Regions from separate parts of the Rhizobium sp. B230/85 genome, predicted to be linked through region 2. Evidence: predicted binding sites of a transcription regulator. Region 2 holds the regulator's gene; each other region holds the start of a gene.
What was found. The regulator PhoB, encoded in region 2, activates phosphate uptake and scavenging genes when phosphate is short. The targets are predictions, from matches to a motif close to TGTCATNNANCTGTCAT.
Positions count from the first base shown of each region.

Region 1: J5289_RS06980 (esterase-like activity of phytase family protein) is a predicted target of PhoB. The motif match lies at 6,303-6,319, and genes of this name have one in related genera.
Region 3: J5289_RS00760 (DUF2794 domain-containing protein) is a predicted target of PhoB. The motif match lies at 4,126-4,142, and genes of this name have one in related genera.

Region 1 covers NZ_CP072156.1:1,462,133-1,472,289, forward strand. The annotation lists gene J5289_RS06955 (IS630 family transposase) at 271-1,350, shown strand; gene J5289_RS06960 (cupin domain-containing protein) at 1,625-2,113, shown strand; gene J5289_RS06965 (isoprenylcysteine carboxylmethyltransferase family protein) at 2,261-2,782, opposite strand; gene J5289_RS06970 (Atu2307/SP_0267 family LLM class monooxygenase) at 3,032-4,039, opposite strand; tRNA gene J5289_RS06975 (tRNA-Pro) at 4,458-4,534, opposite strand; gene J5289_RS06980 (esterase-like activity of phytase family protein) at 4,700-6,184, opposite strand; gene J5289_RS06985 (hypothetical protein) at 6,396-6,764, opposite strand; gene J5289_RS06990 (LacI family DNA-binding transcriptional regulator) at 7,053-8,078, shown strand; gene cysN (sulfate adenylyltransferase subunit CysN) at 8,121-9,605, opposite strand; gene cysD (sulfate adenylyltransferase subunit CysD) at 9,607-10,157, opposite strand, start outside.
Region 2 covers NZ_CP072156.1:998,507-1,008,663, forward strand. The annotation lists gene J5289_RS04740 (nitronate monooxygenase family protein) at 71-1,027, opposite strand; gene J5289_RS04745 (hypothetical protein) at 1,319-2,665, shown strand; gene ppk2 (polyphosphate kinase 2) at 2,682-3,563, opposite strand; gene phoR (phosphate regulon sensor histidine kinase PhoR) at 3,839-5,053, shown strand; gene phoU (phosphate signaling complex protein PhoU) at 5,255-5,968, shown strand; gene phoB (phosphate regulon transcriptional regulator PhoB) at 6,001-6,684, shown strand; gene J5289_RS04770 (AraC family transcriptional regulator) at 6,755-7,675, opposite strand; gene J5289_RS04775 (DUF2000 family protein) at 7,647-8,054, shown strand; gene J5289_RS04780 (GcrA family cell cycle regulator) at 8,131-8,658, opposite strand; gene J5289_RS04785 (aspartate aminotransferase family protein) at 9,095-10,157, shown strand, end outside.
Region 3 covers NZ_CP072156.1:141,760-151,916, reverse strand. The annotation lists gene ccmA (heme ABC exporter ATP-binding protein CcmA) at 1-90, opposite strand, end outside; gene acnA (aconitate hydratase AcnA) at 359-3,049, shown strand; gene J5289_RS00765 (thioredoxin family protein) at 3,267-4,010, shown strand; gene J5289_RS00760 (DUF2794 domain-containing protein) at 4,165-4,566, shown strand; gene J5289_RS00755 (helix-turn-helix domain-containing protein) at 5,145-6,206, shown strand; gene J5289_RS00750 (hypothetical protein) at 6,355-7,002, shown strand; gene J5289_RS00745 (hypothetical protein) at 7,165-7,773, shown strand; gene J5289_RS00740 (hypothetical protein) at 8,000-8,554, shown strand; gene J5289_RS00735 (hypothetical protein) at 8,642-9,289, shown strand; gene J5289_RS00730 (Bax inhibitor-1/YccA family protein) at 9,402-10,157, opposite strand, start outside.

The sequences.
Region 1 (10,157 bases), 460 kb from region 2:
GTCTTGCCGCGGTCATCGGAACGAGGGCTTTGATCGTTCATCTCCTCGGACATACCGTCTTGGATAGGCAGGCTAATCATTCCGTCAGATTTCTTTAACTGAGAGAGACCGATCCAAATTGAGAGATCGGGCCATCAGCTTTGAAATGGATGATCAGGCACATAACCCAACGGTGCATGCTAAAGCCCGTCGATCCCTCTAGTGGTTACCGCCTGACATAAGAGTCCCGTATGGGATTCCATTTGCTGGGTTGGCATGCGAGTCTGGCGCATGCGCACAGGAATATCGTTCACCGTTTCGCCAACAGATCACCAACGCCTAATGGCCTTGACCAGGGATCGCAATGCGCCCCAAAAGCACGTCTGGCGGGCCGAGATCATCCTGCTGAGTGCCGATGGCGTCGGGACTGTCGAGATTATGCGCCAGACCGGCAAATCGAAGACCTGCGTATGGCGCTGGCAAGAGCGCTTCGCCACAGAAGGCGTCGAGGGTCTCCTGCGCGACAAGACGCGGCCGTCGCGTATTGTGCGGCTCGGACCCGATGTCGCCGAGCGTGTGGTGGCCCTGACGCTGGCTGATCCGCCGGGCGAGACGACGCACTGGACGGCCGACATGATGGCGACGGCCGCCGGCATCAGCGCCAGCGCAGTCAGGCGTATCTGGAAAGCGCATGGCCTCGCACCTCATCGGTGGCGGCAGTTCAAATTGTCCAACGACCCGAAATTCGTCGACAAGCTGCGAGACGTTGTCGGCCTCTATGTTGATCCGCCAGCCCACGCCGTCGTGTTGTCGGTCGATGAGAAAAGCCAAATCCAGGCGCTCGACCGCACCCAGCCGGGCCTGCCGATGAAGAAGGGTCGGCTCGGCACCATGACCCACGACTACAAGCGGCACGGCACAACCACGCTGTTTGCCGCCCTCAACGTGCTCGACGGCACCGTCATCGGCCGCAACATGCAGCGTCATCGTCATCAGGAGTTCATCCGCTTCCTCAACGCCATTAACGCCCAGGTGCCGGACGACAAGGCCGTCCACGTCATCCTCGACAACTATGCTGCCCACAAGCATCCCAAGGTGAGAGCCTGGCTCGACCGTCACGAGCGTTTCACCTTCCACTTCACTCCGACTTCAAGCTCATGGCTCAACGCGGTGGAGGGTTTCTTCGCCAGGCTGTCGAAGCGGCGTCTGAAACGCGGCGTTTTCCATTCCGTCGTCGATCTCCAGGCCGCCATCAACCGTTTCCTCGTTGAGCACAACAAAAAGCCAAAGCCCTTCACTTGGACCGCCGATCCCGACAAAATCATCGCCGCCGTTAAACGCGGGCACCAAGCGTTAGATTCCATCCACTAGCGGCAAGATCTACAGCAATGGCTGGAAGCAGCCGGGTCGCGGAACCCGGTCGAAGGCCTGCGGCAAAGTGCTTGCGGCGGATTTCTCTATGCCGCGCTCATCAGTCCAGGGGGTCTGAGCCTCGACGTCTTTCTCAAGGGGCACCGATGCCTGTTGCGAAACGCGCGGGTCGTCGAGTTCTTGGAGAATTAAGCAAGCTCCAGCGGAATAACCAGCTGCCTTTCAAAACCGAACCCGGGGCCGGAATTGCCCCATAATCACCGAGGATATGAATATGAAACCGACATACGTGCATCGCGAAAAACCCGATGCCTACCTGTTCCTTGGCGTCGTCATGCGCGTGCTCCTCACAAGCGAGGACACGGGTGGGCAGTTTACAATGATCGAGGGGACGATGCCGCCCGAGGGCGACGGCGGTCTCCACGTTCATCGCGACGAAGACGAGAGCATGACACTCCTGGAGGGCGCGCTGGACGTGACGGTCGGGGACGTCAACTTCCGGCTGGAAGCGGGCCAGTCGTATTTCGCCCCGCGCGGCGTCCCGCACAGGTTGCGAAATACGGGTACGCTTCCCGCCCGAGGTCTCCTCGTGACGACGCCGGGTGGCTTCGATTCCTTTGTCGCACGAGCGGGCATTCCGGTTCACAACGGAGTGGTGCCGATATTGCCGCCACCTTCGCCTGAAGGGATGGGAGCGCTTCTCGAATTGGCGGCCCAGTACGGGATTACAGTTCTGGAACCGCCGGCGGGCCTTCCTTCCTGAAGTCGCTCCGAGAGCTTGCCGGGCATTCGTGCCTGGCAAGCTTTCGGGTTTTGACAGGCACGGCACCAATCGACCCCGCATGGGTTTTGATGTCCGCTTTTGAGCTCACGCTCTGAAGCACATGGTCGGCGCGCCCGTCCCCCGACCTCAATACGCCGAAAACCGCGATCTCATTGCCGCTTCCTCCTGGACGATGCGGATGATCAGCGGGATGGCGTAAAACGGCAGGCCGGCAGCCAGGGTGAGGGGAGCGTTCATGAGCAGAGCGAAGCCGATCAACTCCGGCAGGATATTCAGGAAGTAATTCGGATGTCGCACCCACCGGAACAGCGCATGGGTGACCAAAACGTGCTCACGGGCAATCAGGAGCTTCACCGTCCAGAGGGGGCCGAGCAGCCGGACCACGACCACCAGCGCTACGACCCCGATCGTATACAGAATGACGCCAATCCAGAAGGCGGCGTCAATGGGGTGCGCCTGGAAGGCACCTTCTGTCATGGCGCTGATATAGAAGGCGATGTGTGCGAGCGCCAGGATCGCTGTATTGCGCGCACCGATCTCCACGGCACCCTCTCGCTTCAACGCCGCCTCGTGGCGAAGCGATACGACGAGCATGGCGACACGGAAGGCAACCGCAACCATGCAGAAAATGATGAGACCCAGGGGCATATGAAATCCTTTCAATTGAGCGTCTTGCCGATGAACGCAACACCGGCGAAACCGGTGGTCGCTGCCCGAAGGCCTGCCTCAAGCCGTCTGCATGAGAAGGCACGGTCGCCCGGCAATGATACGCAGTGTGAGCCGAATGTTGGTGGGGGGCAGGATGACGTTATAAACCTTCAAGCCCACGGCTGCGTATTGCCGCGGCTTGATCGCGCGCCGGGTCGTCAATGTGTCGGGTGACGGGACACCTGTCGTTCAAGTGGACAGGCGCGGTTTGACCTCGCGACCGAGCAGTTCGATCGACCGCAGCATCGCCGGCTGGTCGCTCGCTGCAGAACTCATCTGGAACGTCAGGCGGTCGATGCCACCCAGTTCCTCGGATGTCTGCCGGATCTTGGTCGCCACCGCATCGGGATCACCGACGAGGAACGCTCCACCGGGACGAACCAGGTTGTCGAACTGGGCGCGGGTCGACGGTGGCCAGCCCCGCTCGAGGCCGATCTTGGTGAACATCGCCTGCCATCCGGGGAAGAACCGATCCTCCGCCTCGCGCTGGGATTCTCCCACGAAGCCAAGGGCATGAATACCGACGCGCAGTGTTTCGGCGGTGTGCCCGGCGCGCGCTCCGGCCTCCCGGTAAAGGTCGACCAGCGGTCGAAACCGCCTGAACTCGCCGCCGATGATTGCAACCATCAGCGGAAGGCCCAGCAGGCCGGCTCGAACGAAGGATTGCGGCGTGCCACCCACTCCAAGCCATATCGGCATCTTTTTCTGCGCAGGTCGTGGGTAGACACCCTGGCCGTCAAGCGGAGCACGGAAACGGCCGGACCACGTCACATTCGTCTCGTCGCGCAGGGCAAGCAGCAGCTCCAGCTTTTCTTCCGACAGTGCGTCGTAATCCCTGAGGTCAAGACCGAACAGCGGATAGGCCTCGATCGAGGATCCCCGGCCCACGACGATTTCTGCCCGTCCCCGGGAAATCAGGTCCAGTGTCGCAAACTCCTGGAAGACGCGGACAGGGTCGGCGGCGCCGAGCACCGTCACCGCGCTCGTCAGGCGGATGGATTTCGTCCGGGCCGCGGCTGCGGCAAGGATCACGGCAGGTGCACTGTCGAGATAGTCGCTGCGGTGGTGCTCGCCAATGCCGAACACGTCCAGTCCTGCCGTATCGGCCATCACGATCTCGTCGAGCAGGAACCCCATACGGTCCATATCGCCGACGCCAGGGACGGTCGCGGCAAAACTGTCAATTCCGATTTCCAAGATGTAGTCCCTTCATGCGCAACGTCGATGGATTGGAGAAGCGATCTTAGGCGATGACACCCGCCATCGGAAGGGCGACCGCCGGGACGCACCGTCCAACACATCGGACGCAGGCGATTTCCCGATAGCGTTCATGCATGTCGCGCCAGGGGGATCCGACCTCGAACATGCAGCATGCCCTTTAAGTATTGTCGATTATCGCGCGCAGGCCGCGACTTCCTCCCACGCTCTGCGGGCAAGGCCGCCGCAAGCCAAAACCGCCTCCTGGAAACAGCCTTGAACAAAGCCCAGCGTGATTTAGGAAGCCAATTTGCCGAAAAGGTCTAGTACACCGACTGCAAAAATAATGACTGTCGGAACCAGCATCTAAGGGTCAAAACGCCTAGAAAAATTCGGGAAAAAACATTTAAAATCAAACTGGTCGGAGTGGAGTGATTCGAACACTCGACCCCCACGTCCCGAACGTGGTGCGCTACCAGACTGCGCTACACTCCGTGACCAGTGGCGCTTACTTAAACCAGCCGTTTTGGTTAGACAAGGCCGAATCTTCGGGGCGCTGTTTTTTGGATGGTCAGGCCGATTTGGCGCTCGGCAACAGGCACGACATCGCTTTGTGCGAGGGGCAGGGTGGGCGCGATATGGGCCCACCCTGGCAGGTGGCTACTTCTTTGCGAGGCCCGGCAGAGTGACCTGGAAGACCTGGAACATCGTGTCGACATCGGCGCCGCCTTCGCCCTTGTAGGCGGCTCCGACCTGGTAGCCGTCCTGTGTCAGGAAGTCGTTATCGTTGGCGACAAACAGGAAGTAATCGTCGGGGAGTTTCGGGTCGAGGACGCTGGCGAGCGACATGGCTTCCCATTTTTCAGAGAGGTTGTTGCGGTCGTTCGGTGCGCCGTTGTGGAGACCGAAGCGGGCAAGCTGCGCCTCGTCGTTGAGGTCGATGAACGGCGTGCGCTTGGCCGGCGTGACGGACGGGTCGAGCACGCCTTTCGGTGCCACCGGCTTGTCGGCGTCGAAGGCGGTGCCGGCGATATCGGTGGCGGCGGAGACATCCACGAGGTCGATGGCGCGGTGCAGCGACTTGTCGCCCTTGACGCCATAGCCGTTGTTGCTGTCGCGGGCGAGCATCAGAAATGTGGTCGGCGACAGCGCGACGATCTCGCTCTGGGCGGCCACCACGGTCTTGCCCTTGGCATCGGTGAAGACGGGCAGCGGCACGACATATTCGTGCACCAGTTTCAGATGGTCGACATCGCTCGCGTCATAGAAGAGGGCGCGCGTGTTCTGGCGCGTGCTGCTGCTGTCGCCGCCATCCTGGCGCGTGGCTGATTGCAGCACGGCGATGACAGTCTTGCCATCCGGCGTCATCGCCATGCCTTCGAGGCCCTGATTGTTCTGCCGTCCGGTCTGCGGATCCTTGGGTTCCGGTGCCTTTTCGCCCGGGCCGGGATTGTTCGAGGCGAAATTCGGCTTGCCGTCACGCATCGGGATCAGCGCTGCCGGCGGCTGCGTTGCCGAGACGAGCCGGCCGTCTGCCGAGAAATGATAGATGTTCGGGCCGTATTCGTCGCTGATCAGCATCGAGCCGTCGGCAAGGCGGGCGATGGCCTCGTTGTCGAGGGAGATCTTGCCGTTGGACGCCTGCGGCAGCATCGGCAGCGTTGCGCTTGCCGGCCGCACACCGGCTGACGGATCGAGGCCGGTCATGTCGGCGCCCTTGTCGTCTTTCAGAAGCATGGTGCTGGCGAGCGTCGCTACCACGCCGGATTGTTCCTTGCCCGAGGCAGGGGCGGCACCCGGCGCAGTCGGCGTCATCTGGATGTCGATGGTATTGAGGCGGGGCCGGTAATCCGTCGTGCCGCTGACATTGTATCCCCGGTCCGGCAGCAGCCAGAGCTTGCCCTTGTAGCCCTCGGCCGTGCGCGTCCAGGTGGCGGGGTCTATCGCCATGCCGGAGCCGGAGCCGAATGTCTCGCCGAACGAATCCCGCTGGCTGGCGGGAATGCGGCCGATACCGACGAGGCCCTTGTTGACGAGGGTCTGGCCAGCGGCCGGCGCGGTATCGTCGGCGCGGCCCGGAGCCACGGCAAAGGCCGTCAGGAGGGCTGTCGAAAGCAGGATCGTCTTCAATACCGGGGTCTTCATCGCAATATCCTCCATCAATGATCGGCACCGCATCGGTTGCGGCTTCGGAGATGGAGCTGTCTTTTTCAAGAGACCGACAAAGCCCCGCCACCGTCTGGGGACGGTTTATGGCGGCAACATGATAGCTGGATGACAGGTTTTGGAATGTTGATATCACAACCCATGCGGATTGTTCTGCAAGCGCGATGGCGCGGCCGCAGATACCAGTCGCTCAGTCCGTGGCGCTGCGGCGGAAGACCGAAGGTAGGCGCGTCCTGTCGATGACCGCGCCAAGGGCAACGCCCCACATGCCGCTCGCCATGTTGACGATGATGTCGAACGGGCGACCGTCATTGCCGATGGTCAGCACATGGGCCAGACCGAGCGCACTGACGGTGGCGATCATCATCAGGAAGGCAAAGGATGGTGAGTCCGGGTAGGCCAGTCGTGCGAGGCAGCCTGCGATGCACAGCGCGACGATGTGGTAGATGTTGAAAGGATTGCCAATCTCGGCCTGCCAATTCACATGCGCCAGCGTCAGCGCGACGAGGGCTGCGATATAAATCCAGACGCTGAATTTCAAAACGCGATTGGTGTCCATGAGGAGAGGATATATCAGCGACTTGAGGCAAGACTAGCATCGGCACCGCTATATCAGCCCTTTCGGGTCACACAAATTGTGTACGCGCGATATAAATGTCGAAACAAATATAGGATGTTGAGCCATTCTGCGGGCGGAATTCCGCCATGCTTCGGATCTTGCGCCGCCTCAGGGTGATCCACCCCCGTCAGGCTTCGTAGAGAAAAAGGTAAGCCGAGCGTGAGTGCAAGGTACGGCCGCAAGGTCGGGATCACGAGGTCAGGAGCGTCGTTGCAGGACAGCGTTGGAATGGAGCCAGGCACCAGGCGGAACAAGCGGACCCGGGTCAGGCTCAGGGACGTGGCGCAGAAGGTGGGTGTGAGCCCCATCACCGTGTCCCGTGTGTTGCGTGCACCCGATAAGGTCTCCGCAGAATTGCGCGAAAACATCCTCCGGGTCATCGATGACATGGGCTATGTGCCCGATCTGGCCGCACGGGCACTCGCCGGCCGACATAGCGGCATCATCGCGGTTCTTGCCCCGGCGATCAACAGCCAGATCCTCTCCGATGTCATGAGTGGCATCGAAGCCCGCGTGCGCAACACCGGCCTGCACACGCAATATGCCAATACGGTGTACAGCGGCGGCGAGGAGACGGGCCAGATCCGCAACCTCCTGACGCAGAACCCGGCCGGCATCCTTCTCGTCGGCACCGAATGCTGCGAGCGGATTGCCCCGACCGTTATTTCGGCGACCTGCCCGGTATCCTACATCATCGATCACAGCCAGAAGCCCGAAGAGCCCATGGCTGCGGCCATCGACCACGAGGCCGTCGGCGAGGCAGCCACGCGTCATCTTGTGTCCGCCGGTTATCGCCGCATCGGCTTGCTCGGCGGCTACCTCGATGTCCGGTCGAACCGGCGACGGCAGGGTTACGAAAACGTGCTGCAGGCAGCAGGCATCCACGATCCGGACCTGATGCTCATGGAGGATGAACCGACCAGCGTGGCCCTCGGTTGCCGGTTGTTCTCAGAGCTTCTGGCGCGGGCGCCCGATGTCGATGCGGTGCTCTGCCAGAACGACGATCTGGCGCTCGGCGTGCTGTTCGAATGCCAGCGTCGCGGCATCAGCGTGCCCGGCGATCTCGGCATCTGCGGCATCAACAATCTCGAATTCGCAGCCTCCTCCCATCCGGCCATCACGACCGTCGATATCCCGCGCTTCGAACTCGGTTTCGAGGCCGCCGACTTGCTGATCCAGGCGATAGGCGGGGGGGAAGTGGCCAGCCGGCGCAAGCTGGGCTTCAAGCTGCTCGTGCGTGGAACGACGCGGTAAGGGGTGAGGTCAGGGGCGCGCCACCTGCCTTGTGCAGTTCTATCAGATGTCGCTTGCTGCGTCAGACCAGAGATCGGCTGCCTCTGACGCAGTCATCCGGCGGATTTTTGCCTCGTCCCGACGGCTGGCGAAGAGGTCGCTTGCCATGATCTGTTCGGCAAGGTCTGCCGGCAGGGACAGGAGCACGCGCGTCTGGTCCGGATCGTAGGCGCCGAGGTCGGCGCGCTTGCCGGAGATCATGCCGCCGGCCACCGTGTTGTTGGTGTCGGCATCGATCAGGATGAACGCACCCGTCGAGCGGCTCTGCTCGTAGGGATCGAAGATCGCCAGCTCGTCGAAGATCAGCTGGACCTTGCCGATGGCGTTCATCGGCAGGGCCTTGGCGGGGTTCCAGGCTCCGCTGACCAGTTCCAGCTGGCTGACGGGGAGCACCTGCACCCGCTGGCGGCGGCTGCCGCTCTTCAGCCAGTAGCGCTTGCCGGAGTGAATGCCTTCCGGCTGCAGCGCGACGATCTGCGCATCGAAGGAAAGGCCGACCTGCGGCTGGTGGTCGATGGCAACGATCATGTCGCCGCGCGACACGTCCACCTGCCGGTCGAGAACTAGGGTGATCGCATCTCCCGCCACCGCCGCATTGCGCACCAGGTCGAAGGTGACGATCTTGGCGACGTTGGCGACCATGCCGGACGGCAGGATCATCACGCTGTCGCCGGGTTTTACCGAGCCGCCGGCAACGGTGCCCTGATAGCCGCGAAAGCTTTCGCCGGGCCGCGACACACGCTGCACGGACATCCGGAAGCCGACCGCCTGCGACGAGCGAACCGTCGCCAGTTCCAGCGCCTCGACCAGCGTCGGGCCGGTGTACCACGGCATGGATGCCGCGCCGGAATAGACAACGTTTTCGCCCTTCAGCGCTGACATCGGGATCGTGGTGATCTGCCGGACGCCGAGCGTCGCGGCGAATTCCTTGAAATCATGGGCGATCTTGTCGAAGCCGGCGCGATCGTAGTTGGTGAGGTCGATCTTGTTGATCGCCAGCACGAACTGCTTGATGCCGAGCAGCGAGGCAATCGTCGCGTGGCGGCGCGTCTGCTCCAGAATGCCGACGCGGGCATCGATCAGCAGGATGGCGAGATCGGCCGTCGAGGCCCCCGTCGCCATGTTGCGGGTATACTGTTCGTGGCCGGGCGTGTCGGCGACGATGAAGGAGCGGTTGTCGGTCGCAAAGTAGCGATAGGCGACATCGATGGTGATGCCCTGTTCGCGCTCGGCCTGCAATCCGTCCAGCAAGAGCGCGAAATCGGGCAGCCCGAGGTCGTTCTGCTTGCCGGTGGAGTCCCGGCGCAGCGTTGCGGCCTGGTCTTCCTTGATGGCCTTGGTGTCCCAGAGCAGGCGGCCGATCAGCGTGGACTTGCCATCGTCGACGCTGCCGCAGGTGATGAGACGCAGCGGGCGGGTGTCGCGCACGGCTTTCAAAGGCTCGGCCGGGGCGAGATGGACGACGTTTGCGGCACTGGCGACAGTCATCTCAGAAATATCCTTCACGCTTCTTCTTTTCCATGGAGCCGGACTGGTCGCGATCGATCGCGCGTCCCTGCCGTTCGGAAACCGTTGCAATTTCGAGTTCGCCGATCACCTCGTCAAGGGTGGTCGCCTCCGACCGGATGGCGCCGGTCAGCGGGAAGTCGCCAAGCGTGCGGAAACGGATCATGCCTTCCTGGCGGACTTCGCCGGGCAAAAGCTCCAGCCGCGGATCCTCGGCGAGGATCATCATCCCGTCGCGCTCCACGAAGGAGCGCTTCTTGGCGTAGTAGAGCGGCACCAGCGGAATCTCCTCGGCCTGGATATACCGCCAGATGTCGACCTCGGTCCAGTTCGACAGCGGAAAGGCGCGCACGCTCTCACCCTGGCGGATCATGCCGTTGTAGATGTTCCAGAGCTCTGGACGCTGGTTGCGCGGGTCCCATCGATGATCGGGGGTGCGGAACGAGTAGATACGCTCCTTGGCGCGGCTTGCCTCTTCGTCACGTCGTGCGCCGCCAAAGGCAGCATCGAACTTGCCGGCGTCGAGCGCCTGGC
Region 2 (10,157 bases):
TGATACAGTCTCTGGAACGAGATTTCAAGCGCTCTGTTGGCAGATCGCCAAAAAACCGTCACAGGCCGTTTCACCGTAGCAGTCGGGCGCGCGCCTGCCGGTATTCCCGCTCCAGACGGTCGACGAGATCCCGCACGGGGACGACGGCATCGATTGCGCCGATGCCTTGTCCCGATCCCCAGATGTCCTTCCAGGCCTTGGCGCCCGAGCTTGCCTGTTCGAAGTCCATTGTCGCGGCATCCCCGGGCAGGTTGTCGGGATCAAGCCCGGCGGCGAGGATCGAGGCTTTTAGATAGTTGCCGCTGACCCCGGTAAAGTAGCTGGAGGTGACGATGTCGGCCGCTTTGCCATCGACAATTGCCTGCTTGTAGGTGCTGCTCGCCCGGGCCTCCTCGGTCGCGATGAAAGGCGAGCCGATATAGGCCATGTCGGCGCCCATCGCCTCGGCCGCGAGAATGCCGCCGCCTGTCGAGATGGCGCCGGCGAGAAGCAGCGGGCCGTTAAACCATTGCCGGATTTCCTGGATGAGCGCAAAGGGCGACAGCGACCCCGCGTGGCCGCCGGCACCCGCTGCCACCGCGATCAGGCCATCCGCGCCCTTGGCGATCGCCGAGCGGGCGTGGCGCAGGGTCGTGACATCGTGGAGCACGATGCCGCCATAGGAGTGGACGGCCGCATTGACCTCCGGCACCGCCCCCAGCGATGAGATGACGATGGGTGTCTTGTATTTCACGCAGAGCGAGAGGTCGTGCTCCAGCCGCCGGTTGGACTTATGGACGATCTGGTTGACGGCGTAGGGCGCGGCTAGCTGATCGGGATGGGCAGCGTCGTGTGCAGCCAGCGTCTCGGTGATTTCAGCCAGCCATTCGTCCAGAAGACTTTCCGGGCGGGCATTGAGGGCCGGAAAGCTGCCGACGACGCCTGCCTTGCACTGCGCAAGTGTCATCGTCGGGTGGGAAATGATGAAAAGCGGCGATGCCACGACCGGCAGGCGCAGGCCGCGCGTCAGGATCGGTGGAAGCGCCATTGGCAAGCTCCTGTGCTCACTGGCGCCGATAAATGCGCCACGTGTTTGCTATCAGGTTCGGATCAGCGGGAAAAGTCGCTTTCCGATCAGGGCGGCGATGCTGCCACCGCCCTTGATGATGGCTGAAGCGCCGCTATCTTTGAGCAAATACCGTGGTAACCTGTCTTATCCCCGGTCTAATGGCATCTGCATTGTGCCGACCCTTGCGTATCGCCGGACAGGGCATTACCGATTCCTGCCAGTCATTTGTCAGGATTGCATGGCGTCGCCAGTCAGAGTGAAGGACCGGATGTGAGCGGATTAGAAACGGCCATCAGAAGCGCCCTGGAGCGATCCGAGCGCGACAACCCCGAGGTCCGGGCTCGCGTTTACCAGTCTGCCCGCCAGGCGCTGGAAGCCGGCCTGCGCAAGCAGGACATAACCGACGTCGAAACGGTTGCCGCCCAGCGCCAGCGTCTGGAGCTGACCATCCGTGCGATCGAGGGCGAGGAACGGGCGAGACTTCGCGAGGCTGCCGTTGTACAGCCGGCTGCCGAGCCCATCCCGGCTGCCCCGCGACCCTCCGAGCCTGTGCCGGAGCCTGCAAGGCCGGTGGTGCAGCCGGCTTCACGGCCGGTCGCTGCCCAGTCCACTCCCGCGTCCATGGCAGCTCCCCGGCCTGCGCCGATTTCCCCAGCCGCAGCGCCACCGCTCGGCGCCGCAGTGCGGCCCGAGGCGACACAGCAGCCGGGACGCATGGAGCCCGGAATGGAGTTGCGCGGCGAGACGCGCGGTGCCGATACGTCTTCTTCCGGTCACTCGGACGAAGGTGACCTCGGCGGCATCCATGCCGGTCCCGGCGATCACCTGGCAGCCGAACCCGGCGCCTACGAGGAGTCGGCGATGGCGGCGCCGTCGCGCAGTATGGATTTCAAGCCGGAGCGGGCGGTCAGCCGTCGCAAGCCGCGCAAGTTCTTTTCCCGCCTGCTGGTGTTTTGCATCGTCGTTGCCTTTCTCGGCATCGGTGCCTGGTGGGTAAAAACCTCGGGCGTGCTGCTGACAGCAGCGCAGCGTGATACCAGCGTTCGCAACCAGCCAGCACAGATCACCCCCGAAGGCGAAGATGCCAACGACAACAACGCCGATCTCGACTCCGGCAGCAATGCCGGGCTGGCGACGATCGATCCGCAGGACCGGTTCTCGGCCGACTGGATACAGATCTTCGGGCCGACCGATGCCGCAAAGGCTGTCAGCGGCATACAGGCGAAGATCGAAAACGCCTCGGAAAATGAAGGTCCGACAGTCCGTCTGACCTCGCAGTCGCCCGACACGACCGGCAATGTCGCGATCCCCGTTCCATCGGCTACCTTGCAGAAGCTCTCAGGCAAGCCGGCAACGGTTGCCATGACGCTGCAGGCGATCTCGGATGCACCGACACAGATTACCGTCGAATGCAGTTTCGGTACCTATGGCGGTTGCGGCCGGCACCGGTTCGATGTGACGCGCCAGAAGTCCGATGCGCTGTTCCAGCTGCGTTTCAACAAGCCGCTGCCGGCTGATGCTTCCGGCAATCTCGTATTCAATACGGATGTCGACGGCAAGTCGACCGGCGTCAATATCTACGCCATCCGCGTGCTTCCTGGAAACGAGGCGCCCTGAGGCGCACTCTTAGTCATCATTTGAGAAAACCCGGTCCCGAGCCGAGGATCTTCCCATCGATTTCGCCGATAGCGTCGTTATCCTTGCCGGGATAGTCCAGCGTCGAAAGTATGTGCCGGATCAGGTTGAGACGGGCGCGACGCTTGTCGTTGGCGTGGAGAACGGTCCACGGCGAATAGTCCGTGTGGGTTTCCTTCAGCATCCGGTCGCGCTTTTCGCTGTAGTCGTCCCACTTGTCGAGGGCGGCGATATCCATGGATGACAGCTTCCAGACCTTGCGCGGATCGTGGCGCCGGTCGTGAAAGCGTTTCAGCTGCATTTCCCGGCCGATGTCGAGGTAGAACTTGAAGAACATGATGCCCTCATGCTCGACGATTTTCTCCATCTGCGGCGCCTGGTGAAGGAACTGCTCGTACTGCTCCGGCGTGCAAAACCCCATCACCGGCTCGACCCCGGCGCGGTTGTACCAGGAGCGGTCGAACAGGACGAATTCGCCCGATGTCGGGAATTGGTCCACGTAACGCTGGAAATACCATTGTCCGGCTTCGCGGTCGTTCGGCTTGCTGAGTGCCACGACCCGCGCGAGGCGTGGGTTCATGTGGGCGGAGGTCGCAAAGATCGCACCGCCCTTGCCGGCAGCATCCCTGCCTTCGAAAATCGCCATGATCCGCTTGCCCGTCGCCTGCAGCCAGAACTGTACCTTCACGAGTTCGATCTGAAGCGCTTTCAGATCGTCCATGTATTCGCTGCTTTTCAGCTTTTTCTTATAAGGAAAGTGGCCGGACGACAGCGCCTTGTCTGCAACCCAGTCGGGCAGAACGGGGTCGTCGACGTCGAAGATACGCCGTTTGCCGTGCAGCCCCAGCTCGACCACACGGCTTTCGACTTCGTCTCCCATAGATCCTCCTCGGGCCCTTGGCCTGTATTTGCCATTAGGGGCTCAGTTTGTAAAAATTATAAACCGGCTCAGAAGACACATATTTACCGTGTCATTTCAAGCCTTCCGCCGACTATGACTGGCGAGGGAGCCCAACGGTTCCACGACTGTGGATAGTGCTGAAAACTTCTGTCATGAATTTGCTATATCAGTCCGAGTCTTAGACGTGTGGACGTAGAATCGGACCGGCGGCGTTGGAAGAGAATACATCAATTTTAAATCGGCTCGGGCAGCGCTTGAGGCAGGAAAGAGCGATCCTGATTCTGGCCGTGCTGGTTGCCTTGCTGGCCATGGCGGAGGGTACCGACGTGGTGGCCATCCTCGCCGTGCTGCTGGTCGTGGTTGCCGTTGCCCTGCTGCGCGCACCCCTGGTGGCGCGCAGGGCGCAGCCGGCGAAAGTCGAGCCGGCGCCGGTAGATCTGGCGGCAGTCCTGAGGCCGATGACCGCAGGCCTGGCTGGTCTCGACATGCCAGTTCTGGTGCTGGATCGCGAGGCGTCGGTGTTCTATCAGAACCCTGCTGCAGAGCGGGCGCTCGACCTGTTCCCGATTGGCGCCCACCTGTCGGCAAAGCTGCGCTCGCCCGGCATTCTCGACATGGTGCGGGAAACGATTGCCACCGGCGTGCCCAACCAGATCGAGCATTCCGAGCGTCTGCCGTCGGAGCGTGTCTTCATCGTGCGGATTGCGCCTGTCGAGCTGGCGCTCTCCGATCTCGGCAACCAGACATTCTTCCTGCTGTCGTTCCGCGATGTCTCGGAGTTGCGTCATATCGACCGCATGCGGTCGGATTTCGTCGCCAACGCCAGCCATGAGTTGCGCACGCCATTGGCCTCGCTGCGCGGCTTCATCGAGACCATCCAGGGGCCAGCGCGCAACGATCCCAAGGCGCAGGAGCGCTTTCTGGCGATCATGTTCGATCAGGCGACCCGCATGAGCCGGCTGGTCGACGATCTCCTGTCGCTGTCGCGGCTCGAGTTGAAGTCCCATCTGGCGCCGGACCAGAAGGTCGATCTCGTGCCGCTGCTTGGCCATGTGCGCGATGCGCTGGTGCCGCTGGCGATGGATCTCGATGTTACTATCAACCTGCATATGCCATCAGGCAAGGCGGAGGTGACCGGTGATCGCGACGAGCTGGTGCAGGTGTTCGAAAACCTGATCGAGAACGCCTGCAAGTACGGTCAGGAGGGCAAGCGCGTCGACGTGACGTTGCGCAACAAGCCCGGCGAGCCTGTGGAGGTCACCGTGTCCGATAGCGGCGGCGGCATTCCGGCCGAACACGTGCCGCGCCTGACCGAGCGGTTTTATCGCGTCAGCGTCGAAAACAGCCGGTCCAAGAAGGGCACAGGCCTCGGGCTCGCCATCGTCAAGCACATCCTAACCCGTCACCGGGCCAGGCTGATCGTCAAATCCGAAGTCGGCCGCGGCACGGATTTCACGGTACGCTTCTGAATAACCTGGTGGCGCTTTGTTCGGGGCTGTGAAAATTGAATTAATTCAATGATTTCGATTGTCATAATTGTTTCATTGGCCTGACATAAAAGGGCGAGCATTAGGCCGATATCAAAAAGGGCCTCGAAAAGGCGAAACGCGTTGCCGTCGCCGCGCCGAGCAGACCTACGTTCCGTGACGCCTTTCAATTGAGGATAGAAAATGGTTTCGACACACATTCATTCCGCCTACGACGAAGATTTGAAATTCCTGACGCGGCGCATCTCCGAGATGGGCGGCCTTGCCGAGCAGATGGTCGGTGAATCCGTCCGCGCGCTGGTCAATGGCGATGTCGGGCTGGCTCAGAAGGTCATCTCCGACGATACGATCCTCGATCATGCCGAGCGCGAAGTCGGCGACAAGGCGATCCTGACGATTGCCCGCCGCCAGCCGATGGCTGCTGACCTGCGCGAAATCATGGGCTCGATCCGGATCGCCGCCGATCTGGAACGCGTCGGCGACCTCGGCAAGAACACGGCCAAGCGCGTTATCGCCGTGCAGGGCACCGGCGTACCGCGCAGCCTGGCGCGCGGCATCGAGCATCTGTCCGAGCTGGCGCTCGTCCAGTTGAAGGAAGTTCTCGACGTCTACACGACCCGCTCGCCTGACAAGGCGGTCTCCATCCGCGAGCGCGACGAGGAAATCGACGCGATGTACACCTCGCTGTTCCGCGAGATGCTGACCTACATGATGGAAGATCCGCGCAACATCACCACCTGCACGCATCTGCTGTTCTGCGCCAAGAACATCGAGCGCATCGGCGACCACGCCACCAACATCGCCGAGACGATTTTCTACATGGCGACCGGTGCATTGCCCGAGGGCGACCGCCCGAAGGACGATACTGCCAACACCGTCGGCGCCATGACGGAATAGGCCTGAAGGGTTTTTGAAGGAGAGCGGGCCCCATGGTTCCGAGAGTTGCCGTCGTAGAAGATGAAGAAGCGCTGAGCGTGCTGCTGCGCTATAACCTTGAAGCAGAAGGTTTCGAAGTCGATACGATCCTGAGGGGCGATGAAGCCGAGATGCGCTTGCAGGAGCGCATTCCGGATCTCCTGATCCTCGACTGGATGCTGCCGGGTGTGTCCGGCATCGAACTTTGCCGCCGCCTGCGCATGAAGCCGGAGACCGAACGTCTGCCGATCATCATGCTGACGGCGCGTGGCGAAGAGAGCGAGCGCGTCCGGGGTCTTTCCACCGGCGCAGACGACTATGTCGTCAAGCCGTTCTCGACGCCGGAACTGATGGCCCGCGTCCGCGCCATGCTGCGCCGCGCCCGCCCGGAAGTGCTGTCCAGCGTGCTTCGCTGCGGCGACATCGAACTCGACCGCGAGACGCACCGGGTTCATCGCAAGAGCCGCGAGGTCCGCCTCGGCCCGACAGAATTCCGGCTGCTGGAATTCCTGATGGCATCGCCAAGCCGTGTGTTTTCCCGCTCGCAGCTGCTCGACGGCGTCTGGGGCCATGACATCTACGTCGACGAACGCACCGTCGACGTGCATGTCGGCCGACTGCGCAAGGCCCTGAACTTCTCCAACATGCAGGACGTCATCCGCACCGTGCGCGGCGCCGGCTATTCCATGGAAGTCTGAGGCTGGAGTGCAGGCGCCGATGATCTGGTGCCGGTGCCATCCAGTCAGTGCATTTAGCGGGCTGACACTACTAGGGTTGGCAATCATGCATTGCCAGCCATCTGCCCGGGGTCATACCGAAGGCGGCCCGGAAATGGCGGGTAAAATGTGCCTGATCGGCAAACCCCGCTTCTGCCGCGGCTCCGGCAAGGCCATAGCCGGCACCTAGCAGGCGCTTGGCTCGGTCAAGGCGGCGCATGACGAGATAACGGTGCGGACTGGTGCCGAAGGCTCGCCGGAACTGCCGCGACAGTTCGTAACGGTCCAGACCGCTGATCGCCTCCAACGTTTCGGAACTGACACCCTCCTCGCAATGTTCGGTCAAAAAATCACGCGCCAGCAGAACAGCTGGACGATCGATTCTCGTGGGTGCTTTCCTCGGGTCGTCGGCCTGTTGGAAGAGTCCCGCCGTCAGCCGCGCAACCGCGTCGTCCATCGCCAGATCGTTCGGCGCATGGTCGAGATCCGAAAGGACGTCCGCCAGCGCAGACAATAGGCCAGCGTCAGTCACGACGGGATCGCGGACGAACGGCAGGGCCCGATTGCCCGCCTCGAGGAGGCCGACCAGCGCGGGCGGCAAATAGAGCATCCGGTAAATCAGTCCGTCGTCGGTGCCTGCCGCGCCATCGTGGACTTCATCGGGATGCAGCACGATCACGTTGCCGGGACGGCTGAAGCGCTCCGCGCCGCGATAGCGGAACGTCTGGACACCACGGAGGGTCAGACCCAGTGCATATGTGTCATGTCGGTGCGGCGAAAAGCCGTTGCCGTGGAAGCGCGCTTCCATGCGCTCGATGCCGTGGCTGGAGGCGGCGATGCTCAATCCGTCGCGAAAACCGCTCTTGCACGAACGTTCAAGACCGAGGGCATGGGCAGGCGCTATTCGATCGGTTCTTTCGATGCCTTCCATGGAGTTCTTGTACATGTTCGATACCAAAATCGCGATTGTCATCCGCCATGACCTCGCTACCTGGCAGAAGCTCAACGTCACGGCCTTCCTTGTGAGCGGGATCACTGCCCAGTCGCCGGAAATCATCGGCGAAACATACCGGGATGCTCTCGGCCATGTCTACAATCCCATGAGCGTTCAGCCGATGGTCGTGCTTGTGGCGGATCAGGACGTGCTAAGGACTATCCACAAGCGCGCGCTGGAACGCCAGGCGCGAGTATCGGCCTATATCGAAGAAATGTTCGCGACAGGTCACGATGCCGCCAACCGGGCTGTATTCCTCGAGTTCGGTCCCGATACCGCCAGGCTGGTCGGCATGGCGCTGCGGGCCGAAAAGAAGATCGTGGACAAGATCGTCAAAGGTGCGAGTTTGCATCCCTGACACGTTTCTGGGCCATCAAAACCTGAAACGCAAAACGGGCCTCGCGGCCCGTTCTTTGTTGTCGTTTTTACCCGGCTTAGCGGGCGGCGCGGCGGCGCTCGTGAACTGGCTGGTACGCCAACTTCTGGTGGTATGTGCAGTAGGGAGACTGATCTGGCGATTCATGACCGCAGAAGTGAAAGTCGTCCTTCAGTGGGTCGCCGACCGGCCACTTGCAGGTGCGTTCCGTCAGGTCCGTCAGACCAATGCGGCGGGCGACCGGCGCGATGGCATTCGAGGATGGGCGGAACTGCACGGGTGCCGTTGCGTCTAGCTCGGCATCTTCCTTGACCATCGTTGCGCCTTCGGCACGAACCGTCGAGCGCGGAGCGGCAGGGCGGGCGCCAAAGGTAGTTGGCCGGGCCGGAGCGACGTTACGCTTGGTGGAGCGCGCCGTGGACGATGTGCCGCCGGCCTTTGCTCGGCCTGGCAGGCAAAGTCGATGCACCTTGCCGATGACAGCGTTACGGCTGACGCCGCCGAGCTGCGCCGCGATCTGGCTGGCGCTCAATCCTTCGGCCCATAATTTCGTGAGCCTTTCGACGCGCTCGTCCGTCCAATTCATGCTTGTCTCCGACTGCGTTCATGATGGCGGAATCCTTCGCCATTGCCTCGAATGCTATCGAGGCACAAAACGCTCTTAAATTGTGGTGACTAGGTCCGCCGCATTGCAGTCTAGTAATCAAGATTTAACCTAGTGTGAGGCTGACTCCGTGACAAGAGTCGCGGGAATCGCGGGGAATCGATTTCCAAGTTTTCCCCAACTTGCTGCCTACTGTGGTATTTCTGCAATAGCCTTAGTGCCCTTCTCCAGACCCTCACGATATGGCTTTTGCCGCAAGGTTAAAATCAACTATTCGTTGACTAATCCACTGTTTGTTGACATGGTTCCGCGGAACGACAATAGTGCCCAGGCCGCCGCAAGGCGGCATTTTTCATTGCCGACGGCGGCGTTGCAGGACAACAGCCGTCACGTCCTGATCGATCGAAGGAATTGCGCCATGGCCGAAGCCGCGCCACTCTACGACACCTATATGCGCGCGCCCCTGCGGTTCGAGCGAGGCGAGGGCGTATGGCTGATCACGGAAACGGGCGAGCGCTATCTGGACTTCGGCGCCGGCGTCGCCGTGTCGTCGCTCGGTCATGGACATCCGCACCTTGTCGAAGCGCTGAAGACGCAGGCTGAAAAAGTCTGGCACCTGTCGAACCTCTATGAGGTCCCGGGCCAGGAAATGCTTGCCAGGCGGCTGACCGACGCGACCTTCGCCGACAAGGTGTTTTTCACCAATTCCGGTGCCGAGGCGCTCGAATGCGCCATCAAGACGGCACGCCGCTACCAGTATTCGAAGGGCCATCCGGAAAAATTCCACATCATCACCTTCGAAGGCGCCTTCCACGGCCGGACCCTGGCGACGATCGCTGCCGGCGGCCAGGAAAAATACCTCGAAGGCTTCGGCCCGAAGGCCCCCGGCTTCGATCAGGTTCCGTTCGGCGACCTCGAGGCCGTCAAGGCGGCGATCTCGGATGCCACTGCAGCGATCCTCATCGAGCCGGTGCAGGGCGAGGGCGGCGTTCGCCCGGTTGCCAAGGAGTTCATGCGTTCGCTTCGCGAACTCTGCGACGAGCACGGCCTGCTGCTGATCCTCGACGAGGTCCAGTCCGGCGTCGGTCGCTCCGGCAAATTCTTCTCCCACGAATGGTCTGGCATCACGCCTGACATAATGGCCGTGGCGAAGGGCATCGGTGGCGGCTTTCCGCTCGGTGCGTGCCTCGCCACCGCAGAAGCCGCCTCCGGCATGAAGGCGGGATCCCACGGCTCGACCTATGGCGGCAATCCGCTGGCGATGGCCGTCGGCGGCGCGGTGCTGGACGTCATCCTGGCTGAAGGCTTCCTGCAGCATGTCAACGACGTCTCCCTGGTCTTCCGCCAAGGGCTGGCATCGCTCAAGGACCGTTATCCCGACATCATCGAAGAGGTGCGCGGCCAGGGGCTGCTGCTCGGTATCAAGGCGGCGATCCCGGCTGGCGAACTGCTGCATGCCATCCGTGCCGAACACCTGCTGG
Region 3 (10,157 bases), 860 kb from region 2:
GGCCTCGCCGGCTCGCAAGTGAAAGGAAATGTTAACGAAAATCAGATCTTCGCCCCGCCTGGCAGCCAGGTTTTCGGCACTCAGATGCATTGGCGGAGGCTTTCCCGGTTGGCATGACGCATGTGCAAAAAATTGTCCGATTTTGGGCTTGCCTGCTATGGCAAGTTTTTTGGAAATTATCTATAAGACCTGCAACCACGCCAGCGGTCGGCGTGAACTTCATCCTAGCGCCGAACTTGCGGTTGTCTCAAGGCAACCTCACGTGCGGACAGCGGAAATGGCCGTACCCGCATCCTGATGTGCATTACGTGCATAGGCGTCCACACGACTGTGTTGGCTATCAGAAACGGGGTCTCTCGTGTCTAAATCTCTCGACAGTTTCAATTGCCGCTCCACGCTCAGCGTGAACGGAAAGGATTATGTTTACTACAGCCTGCCCAAGGCTGAGGCAAACGGCCTTTCCGGTATTTCCAAGCTGCCTTATTCCATGAAGGTCGTCCTGGAAAACCTGCTGCGCAACGAAGACGGCCGCTCGGTTGTCAAAAAGGACATCGAAAGCGTTGCCGCCTGGCTCATCGACAAGGGCACCGCTGAAAGCGAAATCGCATACCGTCCGGCCCGCGTGCTGATGCAAGACTTCACCGGCGTTCCCGCCGTGGTCGATCTCGCCGCCATGCGCGATGCCATGGTGGCGCTGGGTGGCGATCCGGAAAAGATCAACCCGCTGGTTCCCGTCGACCTGGTCATCGACCACTCCGTCATCGTCGACGAATTCGGCACGCCGACGGCACTCGCGCGCAACGTCGAACTCGAATACGAGCGCAACGGCGAACGCTATCGCTTCCTCAAATGGGGCCAGCAGGCCTTCAAGAATTTCCGCGTCGTTCCTCCGGGCACGGGTATCTGTCATCAGGTGAACCTCGAATATCTCGGCCAGACTGTCTGGACGAAGGAAGAGGATGGGGAAACGGTGGCTTACCCCGACACCTGCGTCGGTACCGATAGCCACACGACGATGATCAACGGTCTTGGCGTTCTCGGCTGGGGCGTCGGTGGCATCGAAGCCGAAGCTGCCATGCTCGGCCAACCTGTTTCCATGCTCCTGCCCGAAGTCATCGGCTTCAAGCTGACCGGCAAGCTCAAGGAAGGCTGCACCGCGACCGACCTCGTGCTGATGGTCGTGCAGATGCTGCGCAAGAAGGGCGTTGTTTCGAAGTTCGTCGAATTCTTCGGTGCCGGTCTCGACAACATGTCGCTTGCCGACCGTGCCACAATCGGCAACATGGGCCCGGAATACGGTGCGACCTGCGGCTTCTTCCCGGTCGACAGCGAAACCATCAACTATCTCACCATGTCCGGCCGCACCACCGACCGGATCGCGCTCGTCGAAGCCTATTCGAAGGCGCAAGGCATGTGGCGCGACAATGACGGGTCCGAGATTGTCTTCACCGACACGCTGGAACTCGATCTCGGCGACGTCGTGCCTGCCATGGCCGGGCCGAAGCGTCCCGAAGGCCGCGTGCCGCTGGAAAGCATCGCCGCCGGTTTCGCTGCTGCTCTCGAAGCCGACTACAAGAAGCCGGGCCAGATCGACATGCGCTATGCTGTCGAGGGTACGGACTACGACCTCGGCCACGGCGACGTGGCAATTGCCGCGATCACCTCCTGCACCAACACGTCCAATCCGTCGGTGCTGATCGCCGCCGGCCTGCTCGCCCGCAACGCCGTTGCCAAGGGCCTGAAGTCAAAGCCCTGGGTAAAGACATCGCTGGCACCCGGTAGCCAGGTCGTTGCCGAATACCTGTCGAAGTCCGGCCTGCAGACCGATCTCGACACGCTCGGCTTCAATCTCGTCGGCTTCGGCTGCACCACCTGCATTGGCAATTCCGGCCCGCTGCCGGCGCCGGTCTCCAAGACAATCAACGACAAGGGCCTGATTGCAGCCGGCGTTCTTTCCGGCAACCGCAATTTCGAAGGTCGCGTGTCGCCTGATGTGCAGGCGAACTACCTCGCATCGCCGCCGCTGGTCGTCGCCTACGCGCTGGCGGGCTCGGTGCAGATCGACCTGACCAGTGAACCGCTCGGCGAAGACAAGGATGGCAATCCGGTGTTCCTCAAGGACATCTGGCCGACCTCGCACGAAATCCAGGAATTCATCCTGAAATACGTCACCCGCGAACTGTACGAGAGCAAGTATGCTGACGTCTTCAAGGGCGACGTCAACTGGCAGGCCGTGCAGGTTCCTCCGGGCCAGACCTACGCCTGGGACGACAATTCGACCTATGTCCAGAACCCGCCCTACTTCGTCGGCATGGGCAAGAGCGGCTCCGGCATCTCCGATATCAAGGGTGCCCGCGTCCTGGGCCTGTTCGGCGACAAGATCACCACCGACCACATCTCGCCTGCCGGCTCAATCAAGGCAGCGTCGCCAGCCGGCGCCTACCTGCTTGAGCACCATGTCGGCGTTGCCGACTTCAACCAGTACGGCACGCGTCGCGGCAACCACGAAGTGATGATGCGCGGCACCTTCGCCAACATCCGCATCCGCAACCACATGCTCGGCCCGAACGGCAAGGAAGGTGGCTACACCATCCACTACCCGTCCAAGGAAGAGGAATCGATCTACGATGCGGCCATGCAGTACAAGGCCGAAGGCGTGCCGCTGGTGATCTTCGCCGGTGTCGAATATGGCAACGGCTCGTCGCGTGACTGGGCTGCCAAGGGCACCAACCTGCTCGGCGTCAAGGCCGTCATCGCCCAGTCGTTCGAGCGTATCCACCGCTCCAACCTGGTCGGCATGGGCGTCATCCCGTTCGTCTTCGAAGAAGGCACGACCTGGGCCTCGCTGGCACTGAAGGGCGACGAGACCGTCACCATCGAAGGCCTCGAGAACATCAAGCCGCGCGAGAAGAAGACTGCCGTCATCACTTACGGCGACGGCACTGTGAAGAACGTGCCGCTCATCTGCCGCGTCGATACGCTCGATGAGGTTGTCTACCTCAACAACGGCGGCATCCTGCAGACGGTTCTGCGCGATCTCGCTGCCTGATAGACAATGCAGGCCACAGACAGGCGCCGCCGGAGAGAAATCTCCGGCGGCGTTGTTCTTTCACGGTGAAGTGTATCGTTGTCCGCTGTTGCCGCGTTGCCTCACCCGTTCGTGACTTTGCGCGGCTGCTGCGAGCCATTATCTCTTGCTTCAGATTTGTCAGGCTTGATGCAGGCCGAGGATTTTGGCTAACAAGGTCTGAAAGAGGTGTTGCCCCATGTCCCTTCGGTTCCTGATATCCCTGCTGGCCGGTGTCGCGTTGACGGGCGCGGCGCATGCCCAGGACTTGGGCAAGCTGAAGGGCGTCGTCGAGCTCTTCACCTCGCAGGGCTGCGCCTCCTGTCCGCCGGCGGACGCCGCGCTCAAGCAACTGATCGAGCAGGGCAATGTCGTGGCGCTGGCCTATCACGTCGACTACTGGAACTATCTCGGCTGGAACGACACCATGTCGTCGAAGGACAATACCGCCCGGCAATATGCCTATGCGCGGACACTCGGCCGCAGCAGCGTCTACACGCCGCAGGCCGTGCTGAATGGCCGGGATCATCTGAACGGCGCCGATCTCGGGGCTATCAACGTCAAGCTGGATGATCTTTCGCGTGCCGGACAGGGACTGACCGTTCCGGTCAGCGCCGCGATGAAGGGCGACGAACTGGAAATCGACATCGCGGCAGGCATGGGCAAGGCCAACGTGGTAGTTGCCTATTTTGACCGGGAACAGCGCGTCGACGTCACCAAGGGCGAAAATACCGGCCAGCAGATCGCCTACATGCACAGCGTTTCGGACGTCGAGACTGTCGGCATGTGGGAGGGCAAGCCGATGCACCTGACATTGCCTGCGAACGTAATGGACAAGGCCGGCCGCAAGGGGCTTGCCATCATGCTGCAGTCTTCGACGGCCACGGGAGATCCGGCAGCCATCATCGGGGCCACCGTCATGACTATGGGTGCAGACGACTAGCGGCGCCAGATCTTCGCTATCGCAAGTGTCTTCCACGCTGGATGCCCGGTGAAATCTGCACCGGCGCAAATCCGGATGCGCGGCATCTTGCAATTTTATTGCGGCGGGGCGACACTGTCACCCTGCTGTCATGGGCGGAGGCTTCGAGGAATTGATGACTGATCAGCCGGATTTGCGACGCGGCCAAAGCAACGGCGTCGATAGCAACTCTTCCGTTGTCGTCGATATTACTCAATATAAACAGAGCAAGGATATCCTGCCAGTGACGTTTCACAGGCGGGAGCTGGATGCGATACTGTGGATCTACGGTCGTATGGTGGGCGAGAACGAGTGGCGCGACTATGCCATCGACCATACCAAGGAAAAGGCGATTTTCTCGGTTTTCAAACGCTCCGGCGAGTTGCCGTTGTTTCGCATCGAGAAGGATCCGAAGCTTGCCGCCAAGCAGGGTGCCTACGCCGTCATCAACACAAACGGTATGATATTGAAGCGCGGGCACGATCTGCGCCAGGTGCTGAAGATTTTCGACAAGACGTTGAAACTGGTCGAGAAGTAATCGCTCCGAGGGGGGTTCTGCTATCTGTAGTAGCGGTCTGGAGCGGAGGGCCAGTGCGGCGGTGCTGCTGCACTCTGCCGGATACCCTCCAATTTTTCGTAGCTAATGCGTGCGATAGACCATGTAAAACGCCAGTCCCCAACACATCACCGTGGAAATGCTCAAAAGGAAAATGCCTATTTTCAATACGTATCTCCGTGGATGTTTCTACCGCAGGTGTGGGTACGTCGGGGCGGGACAAAGAGTTTCGGCGGCGACAGTCTTTTTTCATGCTTCCCCGTGAAGGGCCTGTCATTCGTAGGGCAGGACCTAAATCCTATTTTTGAGCTCGTTCGCGCTGATTGAACTATTTTTTGTCGAAGTGTTGTCTGGAGCTCGGCGCAATCCGCTGAAACCAATGCTGAATCTCTATTTTTTTAGAAGAAGTTGCGCTCCCCCGGGATAAAGCCCGGACTGGCACCCCAGCAGCTGACGGTATGATGCCAATTACCTTGAATTGTATTTATTTAAAATGCTACCCTTGATATCCATGAAGTAGGATTGTAATCCTACGATCTATGATCCCATGGAATCAGGCCGTGGCGCCAACATCAGAACCGCTGTCCGATGCCCAAGGGCGAGGCGAGGTCGCCGGCTTTCGCTTTTCCACGGCTGATAACGATGCACCCTTTGCCGCCTGGCGTGCAGTCCTCGCCACGCTGTTCGAAGCCACGCAGACCCAGAAAATTCCCCCTAGCGGGTTCAAGGCCGATCTTGTTGTCCAGCATTTCGGGACGTTCCTGCTTTGCCGCAGCTTTGCGGGCAGCGGGCGCTTTCTTCGTGACCATCGGCGGGTCTGTTCAGACGATCTGGACCATGTCGTTGTCTCCTCGGTGTTGAGCGGAGGGATCGCTGTCGGCGGCAAGGCGAGGCGGTTGCGGCCGGGAGACGTTACGGTCGTCGATCTTTCCTCGCCGATGCGTTTTGCCATGGTGGCGGCCGACGCGCTGCATCTGATCGTTCCGCGCGCCGGTTTGCCCAGTGCCGTGGCGTCCCTTTCGCCAATGCCATGCCGTGTTTTCCATGGCGACACCGCAATGGGTATTTTCCTGCGGGGTATCCTCGAAAGCCTCTCCAACGCTTCCCGCTATTTCAGCGCGCTCGAGGTCAATGCCCTAGGTGCCTGCTTTCCCGACCTGCTCGGCTGGTGCCTGGGGACCGTTCCCGCGGTTTCGGCGGCAACGACGAGGGGCGATCTCGGCCGGCGGCTGCGCCGTCATATCGAGGAGAATATCGACCGGGCAGACCTGACTGCCTCGCGGCTGGCGCGCGAGATCGGCGTATCCCGCAGTCAGCTCTATCGGCAGTTCGAGGCGAGCGGCGGTGTCGACACCTACATCCGTGGCCGGCGATTACGGCGCTCATTGCAGGCGCTTGCCGACCCACGACGCGCAGATGCCAGGATCGCCGACATCTCCTACGAAATGGGTTTTTCCGACGAGGCGCATTTCAGCCGGCTGTTTCGGCAGACCTTCGGGCAATCGCCGCGCGACATCAGAGCGGCGGCGCGCGCCGGCGACAGCAGTTTGAAGGGCCTGAAGTTGCCGCCGGGTCCCGTCCCCTCCTTTTCCGATTGGCTTCTCATGCTCGGCACCGGCTGACGAGGTTCGTGATTTGGGACGCCTGTCCAAGTTTGCGGGACGGGCATCCAAGGACAACCAGGAGGGGATCGCTAATATCCACAGCAACAACCGAGAAAGCCGAAGCAATTCAATTGTTCTCAAACGAATAGCGACAGGAAACGATACAATGTCGATCGATGCACAAGCGGGCGCCGGCACCACCTTCGAGCTGAAGGCCACCAACGACTCCAGCCTTCCGGGGCAGAATTATTTCAACGTCTATCCACCGATACTGACAAATCTGGACGCCAAAGCCCAGACCCTTGTCGCTCTGGTCTCCGATGCGACGAGCAAAGGGCAATCCACAACGATGACATGGCAAGGCGGTAACGGTGCGCTGTCGTTGTTTGCCGTCACGGCCGGAGCTAGCCCCGTCACCTCGCCTAGCACCGCAGTTGCGCTGGGCGACACCGTGGTCGTCGACTGGGCGGCCGGCGCTTTCACGATCACCCCCGCAGCCGGCGGATTAACCGGCAGCATCCAGGTGTCGTTCAGCGCCGAAGTCCCTCCTGGCACAAAGCTCGGCCTGGTGGTGGGTCCAGGATCGATCCTGGTTCGGCCAGCGATGGGCCAAGCAGTACTCACCCTGACGCCCGACATGTCTCTGGTTGCAACGGTGTCGTTCGGTACTGCCTTTCAGCTGCCGCCACCGCCTGTCTCCGATGTCAGCCAACCGATGCTGGTGACGTTCCAGCCGGGGACCTCGAGCAGCGGCCCGCTCGCAACCGCAGAGATCTCGGTCGGAGTGACCGACGAGATCGTCCAGCTCGGCTAGCTGCAATTTCCGATTGCCCGGCTTCCGCCACCGAGCCGGGCATCCTCGCCGTCTCCATGCTCCGCACGACTGGAGCGGCGAGGCGGGCCGGCACCGCATCCTCCCTTGGGCGGCGCCGGCCTCTTGATCACAGGGGATTTTCTGCAACGAAAGGCGACGACAATGACGACTTACTCTCTGACATGTATCAATAACTCGCAGATGTCCGGCAGCTTCGCGATCTTCCAGAAGCCACCACCGATGACCATTCCCGGCAACATCTTTTCGCTGGCCTGGTTCGCCCGGCCGACGGCCGTGTCCAGCAAAGTCACCTTTACCTGGGGTCTCGACTACAGCTTCGTCTGGTCGGAGACTGGCCTGCTGCAGCCCGGCATCAACTTTGCCGCAACACAGAATGTCGCAGCCGATCCGAACGGGCAGAACGTCGTGCAGCTGACGCAAGACAGTTTCGGTGCCACCACCTTCGCCAATCCCGCCGGTACGGGTGCAATCGGCTCCCTGACGATCCAGCAGCTGTCCAACGTCCAGCCCAACTACACGTCTGTTGGCATCGGCATGGCGGGATCCGGGACCCACGCCGTCCAGGCGGCTCCGAACATGACGGCCGTCTTCACGCCGCATCCAAACTACTGGGTGATCTTCGGCAACTACACGACGGGCGACGTCATGGACATCGAGGACATCAGCTCGGCGGTCGAGGTGACGTACGGCGGCGCGCTGACATCGCGGACGGCCACGCTCGGCCTGAACAATCTGATCACCACAGCCTGATCTTCGGGACGGCGGCCCTGTTGCCGCCGTCCCGGACCTCTGCGGGCAACCTGCCGCAGATCCTGAGATGGCAACGCCCATCTTTGACAGACTTCGGAGCGTCCCAAGCACGCTCTGCCTAGCCCCCCAAACATTGCGGTGACCCGTCACCGCTTCTGCATTTCCGGCAACGCTCTGCGCATGGTGCGACGAGCGACCACTCCCTTATTGTGAAAAGGAAAGTCCAATGAAAATCGACAAACTGCGTCACAGCCTGTTGGCAGCGATGCTTGCCTCTTTCACCACCATCGGTCTCGCGAACCATGCCCAGGCCTATGACGTCTATCATACGGTACATGCCGCCGCGAATGGCGCCGTGGACTGGAGCCTGGCGAGCTTCGGTGTCAGCGGCGTCAACCCGAACCTGTCGTTTTTTTACGCCGCTAGCGACGTCGAGGCGCAGCAACTTTTGCCCCGATATGAATGCTTTGTTAAAGTCCATCTTGCCAATACCGTTGCTCATCCGCTGCAAAATGCCCAGGATATCGCCGGCGATGTGAGCGTTGCCATCGGCGGTCCGAACAATCCTCTGCCTTTTCCATGGAGAATCGTTTTCGACAATGTGCCGCCAGGCCACTGGAACATCGGCAAGGGCGAAATGGTAAACATCGTGCCCCAGCCTCCTCCCTCCAACAATACAGCCTCCAGGGTCGCGGCATTGGGCTTTCATAATCTCGCCTTCAATGCCAATAATTTCGGCGTAACGGTCATCAATGGCTCGCAGCAAAATTGCATGCGCTGAAGGTTTCCCGGTAGATCTGAGTTCTTCTGGTAAAAGTGTTTCGCCGCTGGGCAACCTTGCCTGGCGGCTTCCCAATGGGAGTCCCGCATGGCAATTCTTCATCACGCCTTTCGTTGTCCAGCTACGGCCGAATTCGACCAGACGGTTTCGACACTTCTGGCCGCATGGAGCCGGCGCGACTACCGAGAGCTTTCAACCTTGGCGCTGGCCGGGTACGGCTCGCTGGCAGAGCGCGAAGATCTGCGATCGGCGTTCCGGCTTCATCAAGAGGGAGTTGTTTCGTCGCGGATGCAGCCACAGTTCATAAGCCCGGGGCTCGCTGCCCTGACTACACTGGCCGGCGCCTTCCTTCGGATTCCTGGCCTTAGCGCCAGCAACGATGCCAACCATCACCTGCTGGAGACGCAGCTGCCCCTGCTGGGTTGGTCGTCGGAGGACATCAACTTCCTTCTCAGGGGAAATCAGGTTGAGGTGATGCTGGAAAGCTACGCGGCGTCGGCTGAGACTCTCGATCAAGGCGGCTATCGCGACACCGGTGGCTGGACGCCGGGACGCACCGTGCAGGCGTTGAAGAAACGTCTCGATCAATTGGCTGTCGGCATCTCGCCACACGCCGACGACCAGGCCCTGGCTGCGTGGTCACTTTTAAAAGAGAGCCATGCCCTTGCCGACGCACAGGCAATGCTGGCAGAGATCACCGATCAAGACTGGCTGGTGATGACCATCACAGCGTGACGACCGCGATCTCATCGGTAATAGAGCTGAAAAAATACAAAAAACGGGGGCAAGCGTGCCCCCGTTTCGTCAAACTAATCCGACCTATCGGCAAGAGCCGATTGCGTCTCTGTCACTTCCGGTTGCCCATGAACTGCAGCAAGAACATGAACAGGTTGATGAAGTCGAGGTACAGGGTCAGGGCGCCCATGATGGCCTTGCGGCCGGCAACGACGTCATCGTCTGCTTCGAAATACAGTTCCTTGATCCGCTGCGTGTCGTAGGCGGTGAGGCCGGCAAACACGAGCACGCCGATTGCCGAGATGGCAAACTGCAGGGCCGAGGACTGCATGAAGATGTTGACGACCGAGGCGATGATGATGCCGAACAGGCCCATCATCAGGAACGAACCCATCGCCGACAGGCTGCGCTTAGTCGTGTAGCCGTAGAGCGAAAGCGCACCGAAGGCGGCAGCCGTGATGAAGAACGTCTGGACGACACTACCGGTTGTGTAGACCAGGAAGATCGACGACAGCGACAATCCGACCAGGCCCGCATAGACCATGAATGTCGTCCGAGCAGCGGACACGCTCATGTTGTTGATGCGGAAGCTCAGGAAGAACACGGCAGCCAGGGGCGCCAGCATGATGACCCACTTCAGCGGCGAGCCGTAGACGGCAACGCCGGCGCTGGTCAGCATGACGCCGTGGAAATTGGCCGCTGCCTGTGTCGGGTCAGTGGTCGTGGTGAGCGCGATCAGGGCGTAGGCGGCGACGCCCGTCAGCACCAGACCCAGTGCCATCAGGTTGTAGACCTTCAGCATGTAGCTGCGAAGGCCCTCGTCGATCATTGCGCCCGATTGCGCGCCGGTTGCCCGGTTGGGGAAATT